Regions from separate parts of the Kitasatospora sp. NPDC059673 genome, predicted to be linked through region 2. Evidence: riboswitches for the same ligand, from Rfam matches in the RefSeq annotation. Region 2 holds a riboswitch; each other region holds the start of a gene.

Region 1 (4,187 bases), on a different contig from region 2:
CTCGCCGCAGGCGGGCGGGCGAGGCGCTACCGCAGCCGGACGGTCGGCACGCGAACGACCACCGTCCAATCGGCACCGCCCACGCGCCCACCACCGCCCGGCAGGCGCCGCAGGCGGGCGGGCCAGGGGCTACCGCAGCCTGGCCGCGAGGTGTGCCGCCGCCGCGCCCGGGTCCTCGGCCGCCGTGAGGGCGCGGACGACCACGATGCGGGTGGCGCCGGCCTCAAGCACCTGGTCGAGGTTGGTCCGGTCGATGCCGCCGATCGCGAACCACGGCCGGGTCGGCTCGGCCGCAGCCGCGTAGCGGACCAGGTCGAGGCCGGGGGCGTGGCGGCCGGGCTTGGTGGGCGTGGGCCAGACCGGGCCGGTGCAGAAGTAGTCGACGCCGGGCTCGGTGATCGCCGCGTCCACCTCGGCCTCGGCGTGGCAGGAGCGGCCGATCAGCACGTCCTCGCCGAGGATGGCCCGGGCCACGGCCACCGGGAGGTCGTCCTGCCCGAGGTGCAGCACGTCGGGGCGGGCGCCGTACGCGACGTCGGCGCGGTCGTTGACGGCCAGCAGCTTGCCGTGGCGCTTGGCCGCGTCCGCGAAGACCTCCAGGTATTCGAGTTCCTGGCGGGCCTCCAGGTTCTTGTCCCGGAGCTGGACGATGTCGACGCCGCCGGCCAGCACGGCGTCCAGGAAGTCGGCCAGGTCGCCCTGCTCGCGCCGGGCGTCGGTGCACAGGTAGAGCCTGGCGTCGGCGAGCTGTTGACGGGGCGTCACAGCGCCAGGGCCTGGGCGCGGCGCTTGACCTCGGTGGCGCGGTTCTCGCGCAGGGCCTGGATCGGGCTGCCGGGCAGCGACGGGTCCTCGGTGAACATCCACTCCAGGATCTCCTGGTCGGAGAAGCCGCAGTCGCGGAGCACCGTGAGGGTGCCGACCAGGTGCTTGACCGGGCCGTCGTCCTCGATGAAGTCGGCGGGCACCTGGAGGGACTTGTTCGGGCCGCGGCGGACGGCCAGCAGGGTGCCGTTCTTCACCATGGCGCGGACCTCGGTGATCACCACGCCCCACCGCTCGGAGATGTCGGGCAGGTACAGCCACGCAGGGACCAGGGCGTCAGTCTTGGGATCGATCTCGCTCACGGCACCCAGCCTACCCACCCGCTACCCGACGGCCGCCTTCAGTTGGACGGCCGGGTCGGCGGCGAGCGCCGGATCGAGCACCGTGCCGCGTTCGATCAGGCGGCGGCCCTGCGCCAGGTCGCGCGGCCGGTCCACGGCAAGCAGCGCGACCAGCGCGCCCTCGCGCAGCCACAGCACCGTCCAGTCGCGCGCCGACGGGGAGCCGCGCCACAGCAGGTGGTCGGCCCCGGCGTGCCGGCCCGCGTACTGCACCATGCGGTCGAACTGCTCGGACCAGAAGTACGGGACGGGGTCGTAGGGCGCGTCCAGGGCGCCGAGCACGGAGGCGGCGACGGCGCTGCCGGAGTGCAGGGCGTGGTCCCAGTGCTGGACGGCCAGCCGGGTGCCGAACCGGGCGGACGGGTAGGAGACGCAGTCGCCGACCGCCCAGACGCCGGGCAGCGCGGTGCGCAGCCGGTCGTCCACCGGAATGGTGCCGTCGGGGTCGAGGGCGAGCGGGCTGTCGGCGAGCCAGCCGGTGGCGGGCCGGGCGCCGATGCCGACCACCACCTCGTCGGCGGGCAGGTGGGTGCCGTCGGCGAGCAGCACCCCGCCGTCGGCGGCGCCGGCGACGCCGACCCCGCAGCGCAGCTCGACGCCGGCGGCGGCGTACCACTCGGCCATCAGCGCGCCGATCTCGCCGGGCAGCGCCCCGGCCAGCGGGGTGGCGGCGGCCTCGACGACGGTGACCTGGCAGCCCAGGGCGCGGGCGACGGTGGCGGTCTCGGCACCGATCCAGCCGGCGCCGACCAGCACGATCCGCCGGCCGGGGGTGAGTGCGGCGCGCAGCGCGTGCGCGTCGTCGACGGTGCGCAGGGTGCGGGCGCCGGGCAGGCCGGGCAGCGTGCGCGGGTCGGCGCCGGTGGCGATCACCAGGGCGCCGTAAGGGAGTTCGCCGCGGTCGGTGTGCAGCACGCCGGCGTTCAGGCCGGTGGCGCGGTGGCCGGTGAGCAGTTCGACGCCGAGTTCGGTCCAGTCGATCTCGAAAGCGGTGGCGTCGGCCTTGCCGAGCAGCACGTCCTTGGACAGCGGCGGTCGGTCGTACGGGAGGTGGAGTTCCTCGCCGACCAGGGTGATCGCGCCCTGCCAGCCTCCCTGGCGCAGGTTCAGGGCGGCCTGTGCGCCCGCCATGCCCGCCCCGACCACGACGACCCGGTCCGTTGCCCTCAGCTCAGCCACGGCGTCCACCCTAACCGCCCGTACGCCCCTGCGGGCGGGGGTGGGCCCGGCGTTAAAGTGGAGGGACTGACTATCACGGGAGCCCGGCGCACCGGGCTGAGAGGCGGGCTGTGGCGGCCCGCGACCGTCCGAACCTGATCCGGGTCATGCCGGCGAAGGGAGAAGAAGCGCTGTGGCACATTCCGACGTGCTGGTGATCGGCGGCGGCATCATCGGCCTCGGCGTCGCCTGGCGTACCGCGCAGCGCGGGCTGAGCGTCGCGGTGGTGGACCCGTCGCCGGGCGGCGGGGCGGCCCAGGTCGCCGCGGGCATGCTCGCACCGGTCACCGAACTCCAGTACGGCGAGGAGCCGTTGCTGCGCCTGGGCATGGCGTCCAACGAGCGCTACGGCGCGTTCGCCGCCGAGCTGACCGAGCTGACCGGCCTGGACACCGGCTACCGCCGCACCGGCACGCTGGCCGTCGCACTGGACTCCGACGACCGCGAGGAGCTGCGCGAACTGCACGCCTTCCACGGCCGGTTGGGCCTGGAGTCGCAGTGGCTGACCGGCCGGGAGTGCCGCCGACTGGAGCCGATGCTCGCGCCGGGCATCCGCGGCGGCCTGCACGTCGCCGAGGATCACCAGGTGGACGGCCGCCGCCTCGCCGCCGCGCTGGTCGCGGCCTGCAAGCTGCTCGGCGTCGCCTTCCATCGCACCCAGGCCGCCGAGCTGGTGACGGATGGCGAACGAGCACTCGGCGTGCGCCTGTTGACCGGCGAGCAGCTGACGGCCGGTCGGACGGTGCTGGCGGCCGGCTCCCGCAGCCACCTGCTGCCGGGCCTGCCGGACGGAGTGCTGCCCGCGATCCGCCCGGTGAAGGGGCAGGTGCTGCGGCTGCGCGTCCCGAAGCTGTACGCGCCGTTCCTGTCCCGCAATGTGCGCGCCGTGGTACGCGGGCAGCACCTGTACCTGGTACCGCGCGCCGACGGCGAGTTGGTGATCGGCGCGACCACCGAGGAGATGGGCCACGACACCACCGTCACCGCGGGCGGCGTGTACGAGCTGCTCCGGGACGCGCACGAACTCGTACCCGGCATCACCGAGTTGCCGCTGGTGGAGACGGGCGCGGGCCTGCGGCCGGGCTCCCCCGACAACGCGCCGCTGCTCGGCCCGACCGCGCTGCCCGGCCTGGCCGCCGCCACCGGGCACTACCGCAACGGCGTGCTGCTCACCCCCGTCACCGCCGACCTGCTCGCCGACTACCTGGCCACCGGCGAACTCGACCCGCTGGCCGCCGACTTCACCCCCGACCGCTTCCGCACCGAGGTGCCCGCATGAACACCGTCGCCCTGACCGTCAACGGCGAACCCCGCACGCTGCCCGCCGCCACCACCCTGGACGTGCTGGTCGCCGAGGTGTCCGCCGCCAACACCGGCGTCGCCGCCGCCGTCAACGAGGCCGTGGTACCGCGCAGTTCGTGGCCCGCAACGGCGCTCGGCGAGGGCGACCGGGTGGAGATCCTCACCGCCGTACAGGGAGGCTGAGATGGCCGACGACCTGCTGACCATCGGCGACACCACCTTCACCTCCCGCCTGATCATGGGCACCGGCGGCGCACCCAGCCTGGAGGTGCTGGAGCAGGCGCTGCGGGTCTCCGGCACCGAACTGACCACGGTGGCGATGCGCCGGGTCAACACCGCCACCCAGGGCTCGGTGCTGGAGGTGCTGGCCCGCAACGGGATCCGGATCCTCCCGAACACGGCCGGCTGCTACACCGCCGGCGAGGCCGTGCTCACCGCCCGCCTGGCCCGCGAGGCGCTCGGCACCGACTGGGTGAAGCTGGAGGTGATCGCCGACGAGCG
Region 2 (4,187 bases):
GGGCCGCCCCACGGCGCACCCGGTTCGCCCGGTCCGCCGAAGCCGCCCGCACCGCCGGACGGGTGCCCCCAGCCGCCCACCGGGTGACCGGCGCCGAACGGGTGCTGGCCCTCGCCGGGAACGCCGGGAACGCCGGGAACACCCGGGGCGCCCGGCGTGCCCGGGACCCCGCCCGGCACGTCCTGGGCGAGCGGCGCCACATCCTGGGCGAGCGGCGGCACGGCCGGGGCGACGGCGGTCGGCGTGTAGGGGCTGGGCCCGCTGACGCTGCCGTACGGGTTCTGGAACGGCGGCGGCGCGTCCACCGGAGCCGGAGCCGGAGCGGGGATGGGGGCGGCGGACGGGGCCGCCGGCCCGGCGGGGACCTTCGCGAGCTGCATGGTGCCGTCGGACACCGGCGCGGCGGGCGCGGCCGGGGCCGCCGGCAGCACCGGCGGCGGGGCGTCGAGGTAGGCGGGCGCGGGCGCGGGCGTCCCGGAAGTGGAAGCCGCCTCGGTGCCGGTGGCCTCGGGGGCCTTCTCCGGCGGGGTGGTACCACTCGCGTGCTCGGTGCTCACGGACGACCTCCATCGCTGACAGAACCTTGGGCGTGGTCCGTCGCGCGGGCGGCGCGGCCACAGCCTCGGGGCACAGTTTTTCCTATGCCGGATTCGGACACCGTAAGCGGGCCCCTGAAGAAATCATGAGAAGCCTTAGGCCTCGCTGACATGCACATCAGTGGTCCCGCGATGCGGACGCCGTTCCCCCCGGCCTTGGCGTTCCCTCACCTGGAGGCTAGCCTGTCGCTCCTGTAAACCGAAGTACGTCGCGGGAGCTTGGACCAGCCAGGCTGAGAGTGCGCCGGATCGACCGTAGGGCATGGCGGTGACGCCGCCCCGGTCGAGGGGGCGCTGACCGCCGGAACCTGTCCGGGTAATGCCGGCGTAGGGAGTATCGGCCATGACGGCTGTTCCGTCTGCCCCAATTTCCGATCTTGAGACGGCCGTGCGGGCCGAGGCCCCGCTGACCCTCGACACGGCGCCGCCGCGCACGCTGGATTTCCGGGCGCTGTTCGCGTTGTGGGCGAACCTCGGGGTGAGCCTGATCGGGTTCACCAGCGCCGCGACGGTGCTGGGCAAGCAGGGCCACGAGCTGGGCTTCGCCGCCGCCGTGACGGCGGTCGTGGCGGGTACCGCGATCGGCACCGCGATGCTGGCGGTGGCGGCGCTGGTGGGCGCCCGCACGGGCGCGCCGGCCATGGCGGTGCTGCGCGGCCTGTTCGGCACCCGGCTGTCGTACGTGCCGACGGTGCTGAACATCCTGCAGTGCGTCGGCTGGGGCGTGTACGAGCTGACGGTGATCGCCTGGGGCGCCCAGACGGTGGCCGGCACCGAGGGCTGGCGCTGGCTGTTCGTGCTGCTGGCGGGCGTGCTGACGACGGTGCTGACGATCTGGCCGCTGGGCGCGATCGCGGTGCTGCGCAAGTACGTGGCCGTCGCGGTCGGTGTGGCGATGGTGTACTTCACGGTGCAGTTCGCCCGGCAGGGCTTCCCGGACCCGGGCGCGGGCAACTGGGACGGCTTCCTGTCGGCGACGGACGCGGTGATCGCGGTGTCGATCTCGTTCGTCCCGCTGGCCGCCGACTACACCCGGCACGCGCGCAGTTCGGCGAAGGCGTTCTGGGGGACGTTCTCCGGCTACACGGTGGCCCAGGTGTGGTGCTACGTGCTGGGCGTGGTGGCGCTGCTGCAGTCCGGCGGCGACCCGGACAGGATCCTCGGCTCGTTCACCGGCGTGGCGGCGGGCTGGGCGTTCCTGCTGGTGCTGGTGCTGCGCGAGTCGGACCAGTCGTTCGCGAACGTGTACTCGACGGCGATGTCGATCCACAACCTGTGGCCGAAGGTGGACCGGCGGGTGCTGACCGGCGGCATCGGCGTGCTGGTGACGGTGCTGGCGCTGCGGATCAAGGAGTTCACCGACTCGTACTACGCGTTCCTCGGCCTGATCGGGTCGGTGTTCGTGCCGCTGTTCGCGGTGCTCGCGGTGGACTACTTCCTGGGCGCGGGCCGGCGCGGCTGGAACCTGAGCCAGGACGCCCCGGCGCGCTGGGTGATGCTGGCGCCGTGGGCGCTGGGCTTCGCGGTGTACCAGTTCCTGGCGCCGACGGCGGTGGCCGGCTGGTGGACGGACCTGTGGGCGAAGGCGCAGGAGGCGGTGCACTTCACCCCGCAGGCGTGGAGCTCGGCCTCGTTGCTCTCCTTCCTGGTGGCGGCGCTGGCGACCGGCGCGGTGGCGGCCGTGGAGCGGCGCAAGGGCTGACGTCACGTCAAGGGCGAGCTGTTCACCGCGGCGTCGCCGGATCGGAAGCGACCCGCCATCCGGTGCCGCGTAGGCTGGTTGACGTGAACACCCAGCACAGCGCCTCGGCCCCGCTCCCCGCTCCGATCGACCGCTCGGCGGTCAAGGTGATCGCCCACCGAGGGTCCTCCGCCGCCCTCCCGGAGCACACCGAGGAGGCGTACCGGCGGGCGCTGGAGGAGGGCGCGGACGGGCTGGAGTGCGACGTCCGGGTCACCGCCGACGGGCAGTTGGTGTGCGTGCACGACCGCGACATCCGCCGCACCTCCGACGGGCAGGGCGTGGTGTCCACCATGACGCTGGCTCAGCTGTCCGCGCTGGACTTCGGCTCCTGGAAGCACCCGGAGCAGCCGCAGCGCAGCTCGGTGCTGACCCTGGAGCGGCTGCTGGAGCTGGTCGCGGACGCCGGGCGGCGGGTGGAGCTGGCCATCGAGACCAAGCACCCGGTGCGGTACGCGGGCCGGGTGGAGTCCGAACTGCTGCGGATGCTGGGCCGGTTCGGCCTGCTGCCGGCCGCGCCGGAGGAGTCCACGGTGCGGGTGATGAGCTTCTCGGAGCTGGCCCTGCACCGGGTGCGCCGGAACGCCCCGGCGGTGCCCCGGGTGTACCTGTGGGAGCGCCCGGTGCCGCTGCTGGGCCGCACCAGGGCACTGCCGGGCGGCGCGTCGATCGCCGGCCCGGGCATCTCGCTGGTGCGCCGCGACCCGGACCTGATCCGGTCGCTGCGCCGGGCCGGCCACCGGGTGCACGTGTGGACGGTGGACCGCCCCGAGGACGTCGAACTCTGCCTGGAACTGGGCGTGGAGGCACTGATCACCAATCGCCCGGCCGACGTGCTGGCCCAGTTGGGCCGCTGAACGCGGCGCGGCGGGCGCGGGGCACGCGCGCCCCATCGGCGTGACAGAAATACTGAACGGGGTATTTCCTGTCGGTCATTCGGACAAGCCCCCCGACGCGACTGAAGGTGAGACGCTCCTCACCTTTTGCCCGCGGGCGGCGCGGATCTCGTTAATGCCCCGATCGGATCGTCGAACTCCCGTTTCCGACGCATTAACGGCGGGCATCCATCCCTCGGCAGAAGCTGAAGGAGGTCCGGGGGTGGCGTTGATGGTGGCGCGAGCTGTGCCAGTTCAGGCCGGGTCGACCTCATCGGCCATGGCCGTTCCGCACGGTCCGGCCAGTGTTTCGACCGCGCGGCGGAGGCTGCGCAACGATCTCGGTGATCGTTCGATACCGGATGCGGTGATTGACGACGCGGTGTTGATCCTCTCCGAACTGCTCAGCAATTCCTGTCGTCATGCCAGACCGCTGTCGGCCGATGATCCTGACGCGGCGGACAGATCGTCCGGTCGGCGTCCGCACGCCGATGACGAAGCGGAGATCGGTACGGTGCTGGTGAGTTGGCGGATGCGCGGGGACGGTCTGCTGACCCTGGAGGTCACGGACGGCGGGGCGACCACCCGGCCGGTGCCGGCCAGCCCGTCGGTGTCGGCGCACGGCGGCCGGGGGCTGAGCATCGTCGGCAAGCTGGCACGGGACTGGGGGGTGCGGCACGCCCCCGGTCAGGTGACGGTGTGGGCGGAGCTGCCGGCGTTCGGGCAGGTGGTGGGCGGCGGGGAGCGGCGCAGCGCCTGAGCCGGGGCCGCGGGCGAAGTAGGCTGCGCGGTGCAAAGTCCGACGTCCCCGGGAGAGCCGCACCATGGCAAAGAAGGCCGCGAAGAAGCAGCCCAGCCAGTCCACCGTCGTCGAGGGCGAGATCCCGGTCGTCGGAGCGCGCGAGGCGTGCCCGTGCGGCTCGGGCCGCCGGTACAAGGCCTGCCACGGCCGTCAGGCGGCGCACGCGGTGCAGG
Region 3 (4,187 bases), on a different contig from region 2:
TTGGACGCCTCCTTGGCGATCAGGTCCTGCATGAACGCCTGGAGCGACTGGCCGGCCTGGGCCGCGCGAACCTTCAGGGTCTGGATCTGATCGTCCGGGACGTCCCGGATCGTGAGGACGGTCATGCCTGCATTCTACTTCGATGTCTGCAAAATGCAGATGACTCGGCGGCCGTATCAGGCCTCAGGAAGGCCGGGAGCGAACCGCAAAGAGCCGCCCCGAGAGGCACAAGCTCTCGGGGCGGCTCTCGCGTGCAGTGCGTCAGTCGGCCAGCGGGAGGTAGACCCGGTTGCCCTGGGCCTTGAACTCCTCGGACATGGCCTGCATGCCGGCTTCGGCTTCGGCGTCGGGCCCGGTCTCCGCGGCGGTCGATCCGGTGCCGTGCTCGTTCCGGATTTTTTGGCTGATCTTCATGGAGCAGAACTTCGGGCCGCACATGGAGCAGAAGTGCGCGGTCTTGGCGGGTTCGGCGGGGAGGGTCTCGTCGTGGAAGTCGCGCGCGGTCTCCGGGTCGAGGGCCAGGTTGAACTGGTCCTCCCAGCGGAATTCGAAGCGGGCGTCGGAGAGGGCGTCGTCCCAATCCTGGGCGCCGGGGTGGCCCTTGGCGAGGTCGGCGGCGTGGGCGGCGATCTTGTACGTGATGACGCCGGTCTTGACGTCGTCGCGGTTGGGCAGGCCGAGGTGTTCCTTGGGGGTGACGTAGCAGAGCATCGCGGTGCCCCACCAGGCGATCATCGCGGCGCCGATGCCGGAGGTGATGTGGTCGTAGCCGGGTGCGACGTCGGTGGTGAGCGGGCCGAGGGTGTAGAAGGGGGCCTCGTCGCAGATTTCCTGCTGGAGTTCCATGTTCTCGCGGATCTTGTGCATCGGGACGTGCCCGGGGCCTTCGATCATCACCTGGACGTCCTTGGCGCGGGCGATCCGTCCGAGCTCGCCGAGGGTGGTGAGTTCGGCGAACTGCGCCTCGTCGTTGGCGTCGGCGATGGAGCCGGGTCGCAGGCCGTCGCCGAGCGAGAAGGTGACGTCGTAGGCGCGCAGCAGGTCGCAGAGTTCCTCGAAGTGGGTGTAGAGGAAGTTCTCCTGGTGGTGGGCCAGGCACCAGGCGGCCATGATGGAGCCGCCGCGCGAGACGATGCCGGTCTTGCGGCGGGCGGTGAGCGGCACGTAGCGCAGCAGGACGCCGGCGTGCACGGTCATGTAGTCGACGCCCTGCTCGCACTGTTCGAGGACGGTGTCGCGGTAGACCTCCCAACTGAGTTCCTCGGCGCGGCCGTCGACCTTCTCCAGGGCCTGGTAGAGCGGGACGGTGCCGATCGGGACGGGGGAGTTGCGCAGGATCCACTCGCGGGTGGTGTGGATGTTGCGTCCGGTGGAGAGGTCCATGACGGTGTCGGCGCCCCAGCGGGTGGCCCAGGTCATCTTCTCCACCTCTTCCTCGATGGAGGAGGTGACGGCGGAGTTGCCGATGTTGGCGTTGATCTTCACCAGGAAGTCGGTGCCGATGATGGCCGGTTCGCTCTCGGGGTGGTTCACGTTGACCGGGATGACGGCCCGTCCGCGCGCCACCTGCTCGCGCACGAACTCCGGCTCCAGGCCTTCCCGGAGCGCCACGAACTCCATCTCGGGGGTGATCAACCCGCGCTTGGCGTAGGCGAGTTGGGTGACGGCGCCGCCGTCCCTGGCGCGCAGTGGGCGGCGTGGGCGGCCGGGGAAGACGGCGTCCAGGTTGCGCAGGTCGCCGCCGCGCGGCGCGGTGTGCTTGATGCCGTCGTCCTCGGGGCGGACCTCGCGGCCCTGGTACTCCTCGACGTCGCCGCGCTGGCGGATCCAGGCGTCACGCAGGGCGGGCAGTCCGCGCCGGACGTCGGTGGGCCGGTCCGGGTCGGTGTACGGGCCGGAGGTGTCGTACAGCGGGACGGTGCGGCCGTCGGTGAGGTGGACCTCGCGGTAGGGGACCCGCAGGTCGGGGCGGCTGCCCTGGCGGTAGGCCTTGCGCCAGGCCGGGGTGGGGTACCCGGTGGCGGCCGACTCGCGGGCAGACGGGTACTCGGAAAAAGCGGTCATCGGACCTTCAACTCCCTACGCCGGCATTACCCGGTCAGGTTCCTGCGGTCGGCGCAGCAGGTGGTCCGCGGGTCCGCGTACCGTCAGCGCCCTCTCAGCCCGGTGCTCCGAGCTCCCGTTCCGCGCAGGCGTCGTCCGCCTGCGTTCGGTTCCTCACCGTAGGGCACGCGGCGGCGCCGGTCCAGGGCGCGCTCCCGGGGCGGGGCCGCCCCGGCAGGCAACTCCCGCGTGGGCCCGAGCTGTTCACGCCCCTGGCGAGGTGGGAGAATCGTCCGGGTGATCGGACTGACGGGGCGGGTGACGGGGCGGATCGGCGCGGGCCTGGTCGGCGAGGTGATGGTGCACGTCCCGGAACGGCTGGGCACCGAGGCGTTCCTGGCCTACCGCGCCACCCCCGGCGAGCCGCTGGCGCCGGGCACCATGGTAGTCGTGGTCGAATACCAGCCACCGCGCACGGTGTACGTCGAACCCTTTTGATTGCACGTCAGGGAGCCTCCGGCAAACCTGCCGCAACAGTTTTGAGACAGTGAGAGTTCCCACCGTCCAGACCCTTCCCCCGTGATCCGGAACGGCGGAGAATGCGGCTGCCACCGGGTCCGCGCCAGTTCTGCACAACCCAAGCGCAGCACGGGACCGGTGCGCCCTGAAGGGGGAGATTGCCGATGTTGGTCGGCATCGTTGGAGGCGCCGTCGCCGGCGTCGTTCTGTTGGTCGTACTTTTCAAACTGATGTGGCGCGTGGCGGAACCCAATGAGGCGCTGGTGATCTCGGGTTCCAAGCACGGCGAGGGTCTGGGCTTCCGCGTGGTGACCGGACGGGGCACCTTCGTGGTGCCGGGCGTCCAGGCGGTGCGCCGGCTCTCGCTGGACCTGAACGAGGCCGCGCTGGACGTGGAGTGTGTGACGTCGCAGGGAATTCCCGTGCACGTCAAGGGGGTTGTGATCTTCAAGGTGGGCGACGACCCGGCGTCGATCGCCAACGCCGCCCGGCGTTTCCTGGACCAGCAGAAGATGATGGGCCAGCGGGTGCACAACGTGTTCGCCGGCCACCTGCGGTCCATCGTCGGCGGGCTGACGGTCGAGGACATGATCCGCGACCGCGAGCGGCTCACCGGTGAGACCCGCTCCGCCTCGGGCATCGAGATGGAGAAACTCGGTCTGATCATCGACTCGCTGCAGATCCAGGAGATCCTGGACCCGACCGGCTACATCACCAACCTGGCCGCGCCGCACGCCGCGGCCGTCCAGCGCGACGCCCGCATCGCCGCCGCCGAGGCGGACCGGCAGGCCACCGAGGCCGAGCAGGAGGCGTTCGCCCGCAAGGCCGAGGCAACCCGCAACTCCGGTATCCAGCAAGCCGGTTACCAGGCCGAGATGGACACCGCCGCGGCCCGCGCGCTGCAGGCCGGACCGCTCGCGCAGGCCGCCGCCCGGCAGGAGGTCGTGGTCCAGGAGACCAAGGTCGCCGAGCTGGAGGCGCACCGCAAGGAGCAGCAGCTCCAGGCGGACGTCCGCAAGCCGGCCGACGCCCGCGCGTACGAGACCCGCACCAAGGCCGAGGCCGACCGCGATGCCCGGATCTCCGCCGCCGAGGCGCTGTCCCGGGAGACCGAGCTGAAGACCGCCGCCGAGGCGAACCGGGTCAAGGTCGCCGCCGCGGCCGAGGCCGAGGCCACCCGGGCCCGCGGTCTGGCCGCGGCCGAGGCCACCCGGGCCACCGGTGAGGCGCAGGCCGCCGCCGAGGCCGCCAAGGGTCTGGCCGAGGCGGAGGCGGCCCGGGCGAAGGGTCTCGCCGAGGCCGAGGCCACCCGGGCGCAGGGCCTGGCCGAGGCCGAGGGCATCAAGGCCCGCGCCGCGGCGCTGGCCGAGAACCAGGAGGCGGTGGTCGCCCAGCAGCTCGCCGAGAACTGGCCGGCGATCGTCCGGGCCGGCGCGGACGCGTTCGGCAACGTCGAGCACATGGTGCTGCTGAACGGCGCCGAGGGCATGTCCGAGATGTTCGCCAAGGCGCTCACCATGGGCGGGACCGGCCTCGGCCTGGCCCGCCAGCTGCTCACCGCGATGTCCCCGGCCGCCGAACCCGCGGAGGCCGCCAAGGCCGCCGCCGCCCCGGCCCAGGTCATC

The links. Region 2 has a riboswitch for thiamine pyrophosphate ahead of ACFV18_RS23600 (purine-cytosine permease family protein). Riboswitches for the same ligand answer to the same signal wherever they lie in the genome.
Region 1: it holds a riboswitch for thiamine pyrophosphate, as region 2 does, so the genes downstream of both, thiO (glycine oxidase ThiO) here and ACFV18_RS23600 (purine-cytosine permease family protein) in region 2, are expected to answer to the same signal.
Region 3: it holds a riboswitch for thiamine pyrophosphate, as region 2 does, so the genes downstream of both, thiC (phosphomethylpyrimidine synthase ThiC) here and ACFV18_RS23600 (purine-cytosine permease family protein) in region 2, are expected to answer to the same signal.

The regions. Positions count from the first base shown of each region.
Region 1 covers NZ_JBHWEN010000006.1:15,707-19,893, forward strand. The annotation lists gene thiE (thiamine phosphate synthase) at 130-765, opposite strand; gene ACFV18_RS09435 (Rv2175c family DNA-binding protein) at 762-1,127, opposite strand; gene ACFV18_RS09440 (NAD(P)/FAD-dependent oxidoreductase) at 1,149-2,354, opposite strand; TPP riboswitch at 2,411-2,523, shown strand; gene thiO (glycine oxidase ThiO) at 2,518-3,663, shown strand; gene thiS (sulfur carrier protein ThiS) at 3,660-3,869, shown strand; gene ACFV18_RS09455 (thiazole synthase) at 3,871-4,187, shown strand, end outside.
Region 2 covers NZ_JBHWEN010000021.1:50,531-54,717, reverse strand. The annotation lists gene ACFV18_RS23605 (S1C family serine protease) at 1-557, opposite strand, end outside; TPP riboswitch at 798-949, shown strand; gene ACFV18_RS23600 (purine-cytosine permease family protein) at 940-2,298, shown strand; gene ACFV18_RS23595 (glycerophosphodiester phosphodiesterase) at 2,382-3,194, shown strand; gene ACFV18_RS23590 (ATP-binding protein) at 3,445-3,972, shown strand; gene ACFV18_RS23585 (DUF5926 family protein) at 4,037-4,187, shown strand, end outside.
Region 3 covers NZ_JBHWEN010000004.1:143,380-147,566, forward strand. The annotation lists gene ACFV18_RS07105 (antitoxin) at 1-125, opposite strand, end outside; gene thiC (phosphomethylpyrimidine synthase ThiC) at 262-2,064, opposite strand; TPP riboswitch at 2,060-2,193, opposite strand; gene ACFV18_RS07115 (hypothetical protein) at 2,341-2,541, shown strand; gene ACFV18_RS07120 (SPFH domain-containing protein) at 2,727-4,187, shown strand, end outside.